DNA from 4 places in the Arthrobacter sp. yr096 genome. Region 4 is predicted to be linked to each of the others. Evidence: riboswitches for the same ligand, from Rfam matches in the RefSeq annotation. Region 4 holds a riboswitch; each other region holds the start of a gene.

Region 1 (2,193 bases), on a different contig from region 4:
GGCAATTTCACCCACCGTGCCAATGATCGAGTCCCCTGCGCCGCCGCTGCGGGCCTGCAGAATCTGGCGCAGGGTGGAGCCGGGAGGCGCGGCCTTGGCGAAGTGCTCCAGGGTGCCCTGGTTGCTGTTGGTGCTCAGCTCGGGAAGTGGGGCATCGAGGTCGAACTGCTTGAAGTCGATCACGGAAAGGTAGGAGATGGAGTTGAGCTGGCTGTCGATGTCGCGTTGGGTAAGCTCCCTGCGTTGTGCCCGCAATTCCTCGGCCTCTGCCGCAGACCCAACCACGGTGGGCTTGAGCACAAAAAGCACCTTGACGTCGTCGGGGTTCCTGCCGGCCTTGGCAGCCTCGGCACGGATCGAATCCCGGTAGGACTTCATACCGTCAACGCCGCGGGCCAAGGCAATCGCCACATCCGCATGTCCGCCAGCGAACGCCTTCCCCCGGGGCGAGGCACCGGCCTGGACCAGGACCGGTTCCTCCGGCAGCGGTGCCGTGTTCAGTGGGCCCCGAACCTTGAAGAAGTGGCCCTGGTGATCGATCGGATGCACTTTGTTGTGGTCCGCGAACACCCCGGCGTCCGCGTCCTCAAGCACCGCGCCAGGCTCCCAGCTCCGCCACAGCCGCCTGACGACGTCGACGAATTCCTCCGCTTTCTCATACCGCAGGTCGTGTTCGATCTGCTGGTCCAACCCGTAGTTCTGCGCGGCCAAATCGCTGCCGGACGTCACCACATTCCATCCCAACTGCCCCTCCGAGAAGTGCTGCAGGGTAGCCAGGAGGCGGGCGGCCGTGAACGGCGGATAGAACGATGCACTGACCGTGGGCACAATCCCGAGGTGCTCCGTGGCGGAAAGGAGGTACGGGACCAAAGCCAACGGATCATGCTTCGGAGCGAAGGACGCATGCGCCAGCGAAACCTCAGCCGTGCCGCCATACGTGTCCGGAACGGTCAGCGAATCCTCGATGATGAACAGGTCCAGGCCGGATTGCTCAAACGCGCGCACGGCCTCCTGGTACAGGGCAGGTTTCTTCCAGTCATAGCCCAGGCTGTAACCCGGAGTTCCCCAACCCTGGACTCCGAATCCGTGGCCCACAAACCATCCAAAATGAAGCATGGGCTTGAGTGTAGAACTGCTCTGTCCGTTCACCGCGACCTGATTTCATGCGAAGTTACAGGGGGTCGTACTGCGTCAATTATGCTCCCGGGGCGTCTTATTTGGAGGGCTACTCCAAGAACCGCCGATTACGCAACATGACGACGGCGATACCCCCGCCACATGCAGCTCAACGGTCGTGGATGTTACGTTTTTCTTGAGTAATGAGAACCAGCGCAAAGCCCTGACTTGCTGGTCGGCAACCCTCTCTCCGGCGGGGTGCCTCAGGTGACTACTCGGCGTATCGACAACTCGAACTGCAAGCGTGACTGAGGAGCACCAGCAATGCCTGAACCCACTGAAGAAAAACTCTCCTACCGCCTGATTACAGGCCCGGACACCCGTGATTTCTGCGAGCGGATCCACAACGCCCTCGCCGAAGGCTACGTGCTCCACGGCAGCCCGGCCGCCACGTTCAACGGCACTGACGTGATCGTGGCCCAGGCCATCGTGCTGCCCGCCGCGATCGCCAACGCAGATGCCGCTGTGGCCAACGCCGTTGACCAGCTGGAGAACGACGACGAAGAAGCATTCGAGGGCCACGCATGAGCTACGCAGGTGACCTGACCCCGCAGGATGCGTGGGCAAAGCTTGAAGAAGGCGCCATTCTGGTGGACGTCCGCACCGAGGGCGAGTGGGCCCACATCGGCATTCCGGACACCAAAGCCACCGAGAACGATCCCCTGTTCATCCAGTGGAACCTCGCCGGCGGCATCCCGAACTCCCGGTTCATCGAGGACCTGCAGCAGCAGGCCCCGCAGGACGACAAGGTGGAGCTCGTGTTCATCTGCCGCTCAGGCCAGCGCTCCGTCTCGGCCGCTATCGCGGCAACGCAGGCCGGCTTTACCGCCTACAACGTCCTGGAGGGCTTCGAAGGCGAACCGGACCGCTACGGTGAGCGCACCGTGAATGGCTGGAAAAACCGTGGCCTGCCGACGAACCTGGGGACCGAGTAAGTGACTTTCAATCCTGACGCCGCCGGCTGGAGCCCTGACACCCAGGCCGTCCGTGGTGGCCTTGACCGCACCAATTTCCAAG
Region 2 (2,193 bases), 490 kb from region 4:
GAGGATTACATGAAGCAGCGCGCCGACATCATGAACGGCTGAGCGCCCGATCTGCCCGGATGCTCAGGCCAGGAATGTCCGGATGCTCAGGCGAAGAATGCCTGGCGAAGCTGCGTTGACAGCTGCCCGATTTCTGTCAGGAATCCATCGTGGCCAATCGGCGCTTCGATGACGTGAACGGGAACATCGCCCGGCAGTGCCGCGGCCAATTCCTGTGACTGTGCCGGGAAATAGAGCCTGTCCGTGTCCACGGCTGCGACGAAAAACTCTGCCGTAGTCCCGGACAACGCCTCTTGCAACGAGCCCCGCCCGCGTGTGACGTCGTGGGACATCAGTGCCTCGGTGATGGCGATGTAGCTGTTCGCGTCAAAGCGCCGGACCAGTTTGCTGCCCTGGTGGTCGAGGTAGCTCTCCACCTGATACCGGCCCCGCTCCCCCAAGACGGCAGCAGCAAGAGGCGTCTCCTGGTGCTGGGCCTCCCGGCCAAAGCGGAAGTCCAGCTCCAGTGCTGAGCGATAAGTGATGTGGGCGATGCGCCGGGCCAAGGCCAATCCTTGCTCGGGCGCCGTTCCGCCGTAGTAGTCCCCATTCTTGAAATGTGGGTCCTGCCGAATGGCGAGGGTCTGGGCCTGCGCGAAGGCAATCTGCTCCGCCGTGCTGTAGGCGCCCACGGAGATGACGGCGCAACGTTTGACCCGTTCCGGCAGGGTCACTGCCCACTCAAGAGCCCTCGCCCCACCCATGGAGCCGCCCAGGACCGCATGCCAGGCCTCGATCCCCAAGGCATCGGCAAGCCGCGCTTCGGCCTCCGTGCTGTCGCGGAGGGTGATCAGGGGGAAACGCGAGCCCCAGGGCTTGCCGTCCGGCGCTTCTGAAGAGGGGCCGGTGCTTCCATAGCAGCCGCCCACGATGTTGATGGAGACCACAAAGAAGCGGTCTGTGTCGATGGTGGCGCCCGGTCCTACAAGCTGCTCCCACCATCCTTCCTCGTCCGTGGCACCACGGGCTACGTGGGTGCTGCCCGTCAGTGCATGTTGGATGAGCACGGCGTTGGACGCATCCGCGTTCAGGCGACCCCAGGTTTCGTAGGCCAGCACGACATCCGGAAGAAAGCCCCCGGCCTCAAGTTCCAGCGGCCCTATGCCGGCGTACTTGACCGTGCCGTCTTCTTGTTCGGCTGTGGAAAGGGCTGCAGCAGTAATGGTCATTCCTTTGATACCTAACCTCGCGCTTGCCCGCCGCCTTGCGTGCGACAGGCCAGGTCCTCACCCGGGGCACCCCACCGCGTAAGGAGGGTTGCCGGCCAGCAAGCCGGGGCTGTCTGCTGGCACTCATGACCTAATACGTAGAGTCTAGGAAGGACACCGCTGTTCTGGCGAAGAATGTGACAGCAGTGTGACGGTTTAAGGCTGGTTGGTTCATGAACGAGCACCCGGGAGCGCCGCCCGGCGAATAATCGACGGGCCGGGCGGCGTTCCAGCTGAAGGCGCCTTGGCCAGGGGCCGGACGCTGCTCAGGCGCCCTTTGCGGCCCTGAATCCAGCCTCCAGGTCAGCGATGATGTCATCCACATGCTCGATGCCTACAGACAGGCGAACCAAGCCGGGATTGACGCCGGCAGCAACCTGCTGCTCCACGGTCAGCTGGCTGTGCGTGGTAGATGCCGGGTGGATCACCAGGGAACGGACGTCACCGATGTTGGCCACGTGGGAGTGCAACTCCAGGCCGTCCACAAAGCGTTTGCCCGCTTCAACGCCGCCCTTGATGGTGAAGGCAACGATTGCGCCGGTGCCCTGCGGACCATACTTCCGGCCACGGTCGTACCAAGGGCTCGACGGCAGCCCCGCGTAGGCTACCGATTCGACGTCGTCATGGGCTTCAAGCCACTCAGCCACTTTGGTGGCGTTGGCGACGTGACGTTCGATGCGCAGGCTCAAGGTCTCCAGCCCCTGGGCGATCAGGAAGGCATTGAACGGCGAGACGGCTGAGCCAAGGTCGCGAAGCAGCTGGACCCGCGCCTTCAGGATGTAGGAGAGGTTGGCGCCCAGAGCACCGTCCTTGCCGAGATCGCGCGCGTAAACAAGTCCGTTGTAGCTGGGGTCCGGGGTATTGAAGCCTGGGAATCGCTCCGGATCCTGGCCGAAGTCGAAGTTGCCGGAGTCCACAATCACGCCGGCAATGGCAGAACCGTGTC
Region 3 (2,193 bases), on a different contig from region 4:
GAGAAGATCTGGTGAACGGTGACGCCATCGATTGCTTCGAGGCCTTCCACCAGGTAGGAACGGATGGCCGATTCATGGGCGTGCCAGGCGTCCTGGTCCAGCCCGGAGATCACTTGGGTGGCCCTGGCAAGAGTTGCAGCCCCCAGGACGTTGGGGGAGCCACCCTCATGCCGTGCCGGTCCGGTGGCCCAGCTGACGGAATCGAGGCGCGCTTCGCGAACAGCGCCACCACCTGCCAGATGGGGGGTGCCGGCGTCGAGCCAATCCGGCCGGCCCACGACGACGCCCGCGCCGAAGGGTGCGTAAAGCTTGTGGCCAGAGAAGACAACGTAATCGACGTCGGCCTCTGCAATGTTGATCCGGCGATGGGGTGCAAGCTGGGCAGCATCCACCACGATCCGGGCACCGTACTCGTGGGCCAAAGAGGCGAGCTGGGCGATGGGAAGGATTTCGCCGGTGACGTTGGAAGCTCCAGTCACGGCTAGGAGGCTTACGCCACCCTGGGCCAACTCGGCGCGGAGTTTATCCACCGTGGCCGCCAATGTTGGTGCAGCGATGACGCTCCGGTGCGGCACGCCTTGCCAGGGGAGCAGGTTGGCGTGGTGTTCGATGTCCAGGTACAGGACCTCGCCGGAATACTGGCCATCATGCTGTGGCAGGCACCCTGCCAGCAGGTTCAAGGAGTCTGTGGTGTTGCGCGTAAAGATGACGGAATCGTCAGCCCTGCCGCCCACGAAGTCACGGACGATGTTCCGTGAGTTCTCGTAGACAGAGGTGCTGATCTGGGAAGCGTAGCCTGCCCCGCGGTGAACGCTGGCGTAGTAGGGCAGCACTTCATTCAGATAGGCCGAGACGATGGTCAGGGCTGGGGCGGATGCTCCGTAGTCGAGATTCGCGTAACGAACGTGGCCGCCTTGGATCAGCGGAGCCTGCAACTCTGCACCGGTTACGGCTGCGAGGGGCCGTACGGCTGCGGACGCCTGGGCTGCGGATTCTTCGGGGAAGGACGGAATGATGTTTGAGTCGAACGTGACAGTGCTCATGGGACCTCACTCAAGAGGGACCCCCATAGGGGATCCGCGCTTGCCGCATCCGTTCCGGACCGGCCGGGTCGTCACCCGGGGCACCCCACCGCGAATGGAGGGTTGCCGGCCAGCAAACCGGGGTTTAGCGCTGGCACTCGTGACCTGTAAAAAAGGTTAGGGCACTCCACGTGGCCCATCCAAAGCCGGAACCGTTTATTAAGCTCATTGTTACGCCGGTTGCAAAAATTGCGATTGCCCGAATTAAGAACGGCGGACGACCCCAAAAGGGGTCATCCGCCGTCGAAAATTCCGTAGGTCGCCCCGCGGGATCTACCTGTGCTTCATCTTAGAGGAGGTCGTCCAGCCCGGGGTTGAGTCGTTTGAGGACCTCCGAGTGGAGAATCGAGTTGGTTGCCAAAGCGTTTCCGCCGAACGGGCCGTCTTCACCTTCCAGGGAGGTAAACCGGCCGCCGGCTTCGGTGACGATGGGGACGAGTGCGGCCATGTCGTACAGATTCAGTTCGGGCTCGCAGGCGATGTCCACCGCACCCTCCGCCACCAGGCAGTAAGACCAGAAATCACCGTAGGCACGCGTTCGCCAAACGTCCTCCGTGAGTCCCATGAACTCGTCAAGGTTGCCACGTTGCTTCCAGCCGGACAGGCTTGAATACGACATCGAAGCGTCGGCCAGTCGGGAAACATTGGACACTTTGAGCCTGGTAGCGGAGGCAAGGGAGCGGCCCATGTAGGCGCCCATATCCTTCGCAGCCCACCAGCGCTTGCCCAGAGCCGGGGCGCTCACCACGCCTACTACTGGTTCGCCCTCGTCCACGAGGGCGATGAGGGTTGCCCATACCGGAACGCCGCGGACGAAATTCTTGGTCCCATCGATGGGGTCGATGATCCAGCGGCGCGAGCCGTGACCGCTGCTGCCAAACTCTTCGCCGAGGACGGCGTCACGCGGGCGGGAGCGCGACAGCTGACCGCGAATGGCTTCTTCGGCGGCCTTGTCAGCATCCGTGACAGGGGTGAGGTCCGGCTTGGTTTCGATCTGCAGGTCCAGCGCCTTGAAGCGATCCATGGTCTGGGCGTCAACGGAATCAGCGAGGACGTGGGCAAGGCGCAGGTCATCGTTGTAGGTGGAAACGGGATGGGTCATGCCACCAAA
Region 4 (2,193 bases):
AGCCACCATGGCCGGCGTCGCAGCGGGCTCGGTGCCGTATGGGGAGCGGCCTTCCGCCCGTTGTGCCAACGCAAGCACAAAGACGGAGCCGAAGTTGCGGGCCAGGAAGCCCAGGAACTGGCTCCGGGCAGAGGCGGCTTTAGGCATGCCGGCGTGCTCGCCAAGGAGTTTGAGCCAGTGTGCCTCGTGCCGGCCCTCAGCCTCGGCCAGGGCGAGCAGGATTTGCCGTTCTTCGCCGTCCCGCCGTTGGGCGAGTTCGCGGTACACCGCCGCCTCGGCGCGTTCGTCGGCCAGATACTGCCGCCAACGCCTGATGTCTGAAGACGTGGGGGCAGCCGGCAGCACGTCGGTGGTGTCAGGCGCGGCGTTTCCGGGGACGGGTTCTTCGGGGGTGGTTTTTTCGGGGATGGAGTCCGGAGCAGGGCTCGACGAACTGTGGGATTCCTGGTGCTTTTGCACTTTCTCTCCTGTGCTGGGTGGGGTAGTTGCGGCCCCATTGCACGCACCACACTACCGCTTATTTCCGCGGTTTTTTGGCCGGTATTCCTTAGCTGGAATGTTCGGTGCACCGTAAATTCGGCCACCCTTGACCCTCGACTGGGCCGGTGCTCAGATGGAAGGACAGGGGCGGGGAGCTCCCCGCATTCCGGTTACCGGGCTTTGACCGGCCCACGAGACGGAGGTTGCATCATGGACACCACCGAATCACACGCCAGCCACCCGAGGGCAACCATCGAGTCGGACCCAGCCTATGACTACGCCGAGGACCAGGAGGTTGATGAAGCCTGGGTGGAGGACGTGGATGCTCCCGAGGACGACGAACGCGTAGTCCCTCTCGATGACACCGAGGAATTCCGCGGGGAAGAGGAAAGCTAGGCGGGTTCTACGTGGCAGAGGGCGAAGTGCCGCGCTACGCCCTCGCGTTTCCCGGCCGCGGCGACTGTCACCGTCAGCGTCGCTGAAGCCTCGCACCATTGCGTTGGCCGGACAGCCTGGGCCAGCGCCTGCGCGATCAGCCGCGGCTCGGGATATCTGAAATGCTTGGTGCCGTTCCCGCCCGGAAAGGTCACGGTGCCCAGGAAGAGGTCGACGGCGGGAATCACCCTCACCGTTCGGGCGGCGGGGAGGGCCGGGGTGCTGGGTGCGTGGGTGGTATCGCCTTGGTACGGCAAGGGACTGCTCCTTGGGGAGAGTGCTCTTGCCCGCTCGGTTGTCTCTGGTCCGGGGCGGGCCGCTTCCTCATCCGAACCACCCGTGAACATGGGGTTGGTGTGTGGCCAGTCGGAGCTTGGCACCACATCTCTTGAAGCTGTGACAACCCTACCTCAGGCGCTCCTGGTGTGAGGCCCGATTTACGCCCCTTCCCTTGGCTGAGGGGCGCAGTGTGGGCCCCGCAAACGGGGGGTGTTTGTTGTGGGGCCCGTTTTACGCCCTTTCCCTTGGCTGAGGCGCGCAGTGTGGGCCCCGCAAACGGGGGGGTGTTTGTTGTGGGGCCCGTTTTACGCCCTTTCCCTTGGCTGAGGCGCGCAGTGTGGGCCCCGCAAACGGGGAGTGTTTGTTGTGGGGCCCGATTTACGCCCTTTCCCTTGGTTGAGGCGCGCTGTGTGGGCCCCGCATGTGGGGGTGTGTGTTGTGGGGTCTGGTGTGCGTGTTTGGGTGGGGTTTTGGGGCGCACAGTGGGCCCCGCAAACGGGGGGTGTGTGTTGTGGGGTCTGGTGTGCGTGTTTGGGTGGGGTTTTGGGGCGCAGAGTGGGCCTCGCAAACGGGGGGTGTTTGTTGTGGGGCCCGTTTTACGCCCCTTGCCTTGGCTGAGGGGCGCAGAGTGGGCCCCGCAAACGTGCACTTCCCGGGGGACACAACAACGGCGGCGCTGCCCCGAAAAGGGGAGCGCCGCCGTCGAACGTTCTGTTGGTAGCTGGTTACTTGTGGCTGCTGACCGGGTGGACTTCAGGCGGCAATTCGTCTGAAACAGCACCGGCAACCCGCTTGTCCCAAGCCTCACGAACGGCAGGGTCCGTAGGCGGAGTGAGCAGCGAAATCACCACGTACGCGATGAACGAGGCTGCCAGGCCGAAGTAGATCGGCTCGTTGGCGTAGACGCCGTCCGCGCTGGGGATGGCTCCCACGGCGAAGAGGATCAGCAGGGTGAGCGTCAGGACTGAACCCACGGCCATGGACCACGCGGCGGCAATG

What was found. Region 4 has a riboswitch for S-adenosylmethionine ahead of BMY91_RS07195 (hypothetical protein). Riboswitches for the same ligand answer to the same signal wherever they lie in the genome.
Region 1: it holds a riboswitch for S-adenosylmethionine, as region 4 does, so the genes downstream of both, BMY91_RS13785 (DUF1737 domain-containing protein) here and BMY91_RS07195 (hypothetical protein) in region 4, are expected to answer to the same signal.
Region 2: it holds a riboswitch for S-adenosylmethionine, as region 4 does, so the genes downstream of both, BMY91_RS05160 (homoserine O-acetyltransferase MetX) here and BMY91_RS07195 (hypothetical protein) in region 4, are expected to answer to the same signal.
Region 3: it holds a riboswitch for S-adenosylmethionine, as region 4 does, so the genes downstream of both, BMY91_RS03825 (aminotransferase class V-fold PLP-dependent enzyme) here and BMY91_RS07195 (hypothetical protein) in region 4, are expected to answer to the same signal.

The regions. Positions count from the first base shown of each region.
Region 1 is NZ_FNYI01000005.1:103,378-105,570, reverse strand. It holds gene BMY91_RS13790 (NtaA/DmoA family FMN-dependent monooxygenase) at 1-1,149, opposite strand, end outside; SAM riboswitch class IV at 1,316-1,427, shown strand; gene BMY91_RS13785 (DUF1737 domain-containing protein) at 1,441-1,704, shown strand; gene BMY91_RS13780 (rhodanese-like domain-containing protein) at 1,701-2,111, shown strand; gene BMY91_RS13775 (O-succinylhomoserine sulfhydrylase) at 2,112-2,193, shown strand, end outside.
Region 2 is NZ_FNYI01000002.1:49,301-51,493, forward strand. It holds gene BMY91_RS05155 (hypothetical protein) at 1-42, shown strand, start outside; gene BMY91_RS05160 (homoserine O-acetyltransferase MetX) at 87-1,208, opposite strand; SAM riboswitch class IV at 1,223-1,339, opposite strand; gene BMY91_RS05165 (bifunctional o-acetylhomoserine/o-acetylserine sulfhydrylase) at 1,514-2,193, opposite strand, start outside.
Region 3 is NZ_FNYI01000001.1:816,590-818,782, forward strand. It holds gene BMY91_RS03825 (aminotransferase class V-fold PLP-dependent enzyme) at 1-1,043, opposite strand, end outside; SAM riboswitch class IV at 1,075-1,188, opposite strand; gene hisN (histidinol-phosphatase) at 1,372-2,184, opposite strand.
Region 4 is NZ_FNYI01000002.1:534,949-537,141, reverse strand. It holds gene BMY91_RS07205 (VIT1/CCC1 transporter family protein) at 1-459, opposite strand, end outside; gene BMY91_RS07200 (hypothetical protein) at 691-876, shown strand; gene BMY91_RS07195 (hypothetical protein) at 873-1,172, opposite strand; SAM riboswitch class IV at 1,190-1,309, opposite strand; gene BMY91_RS07190 (sodium:solute symporter family protein) at 1,920-2,193, opposite strand, start outside.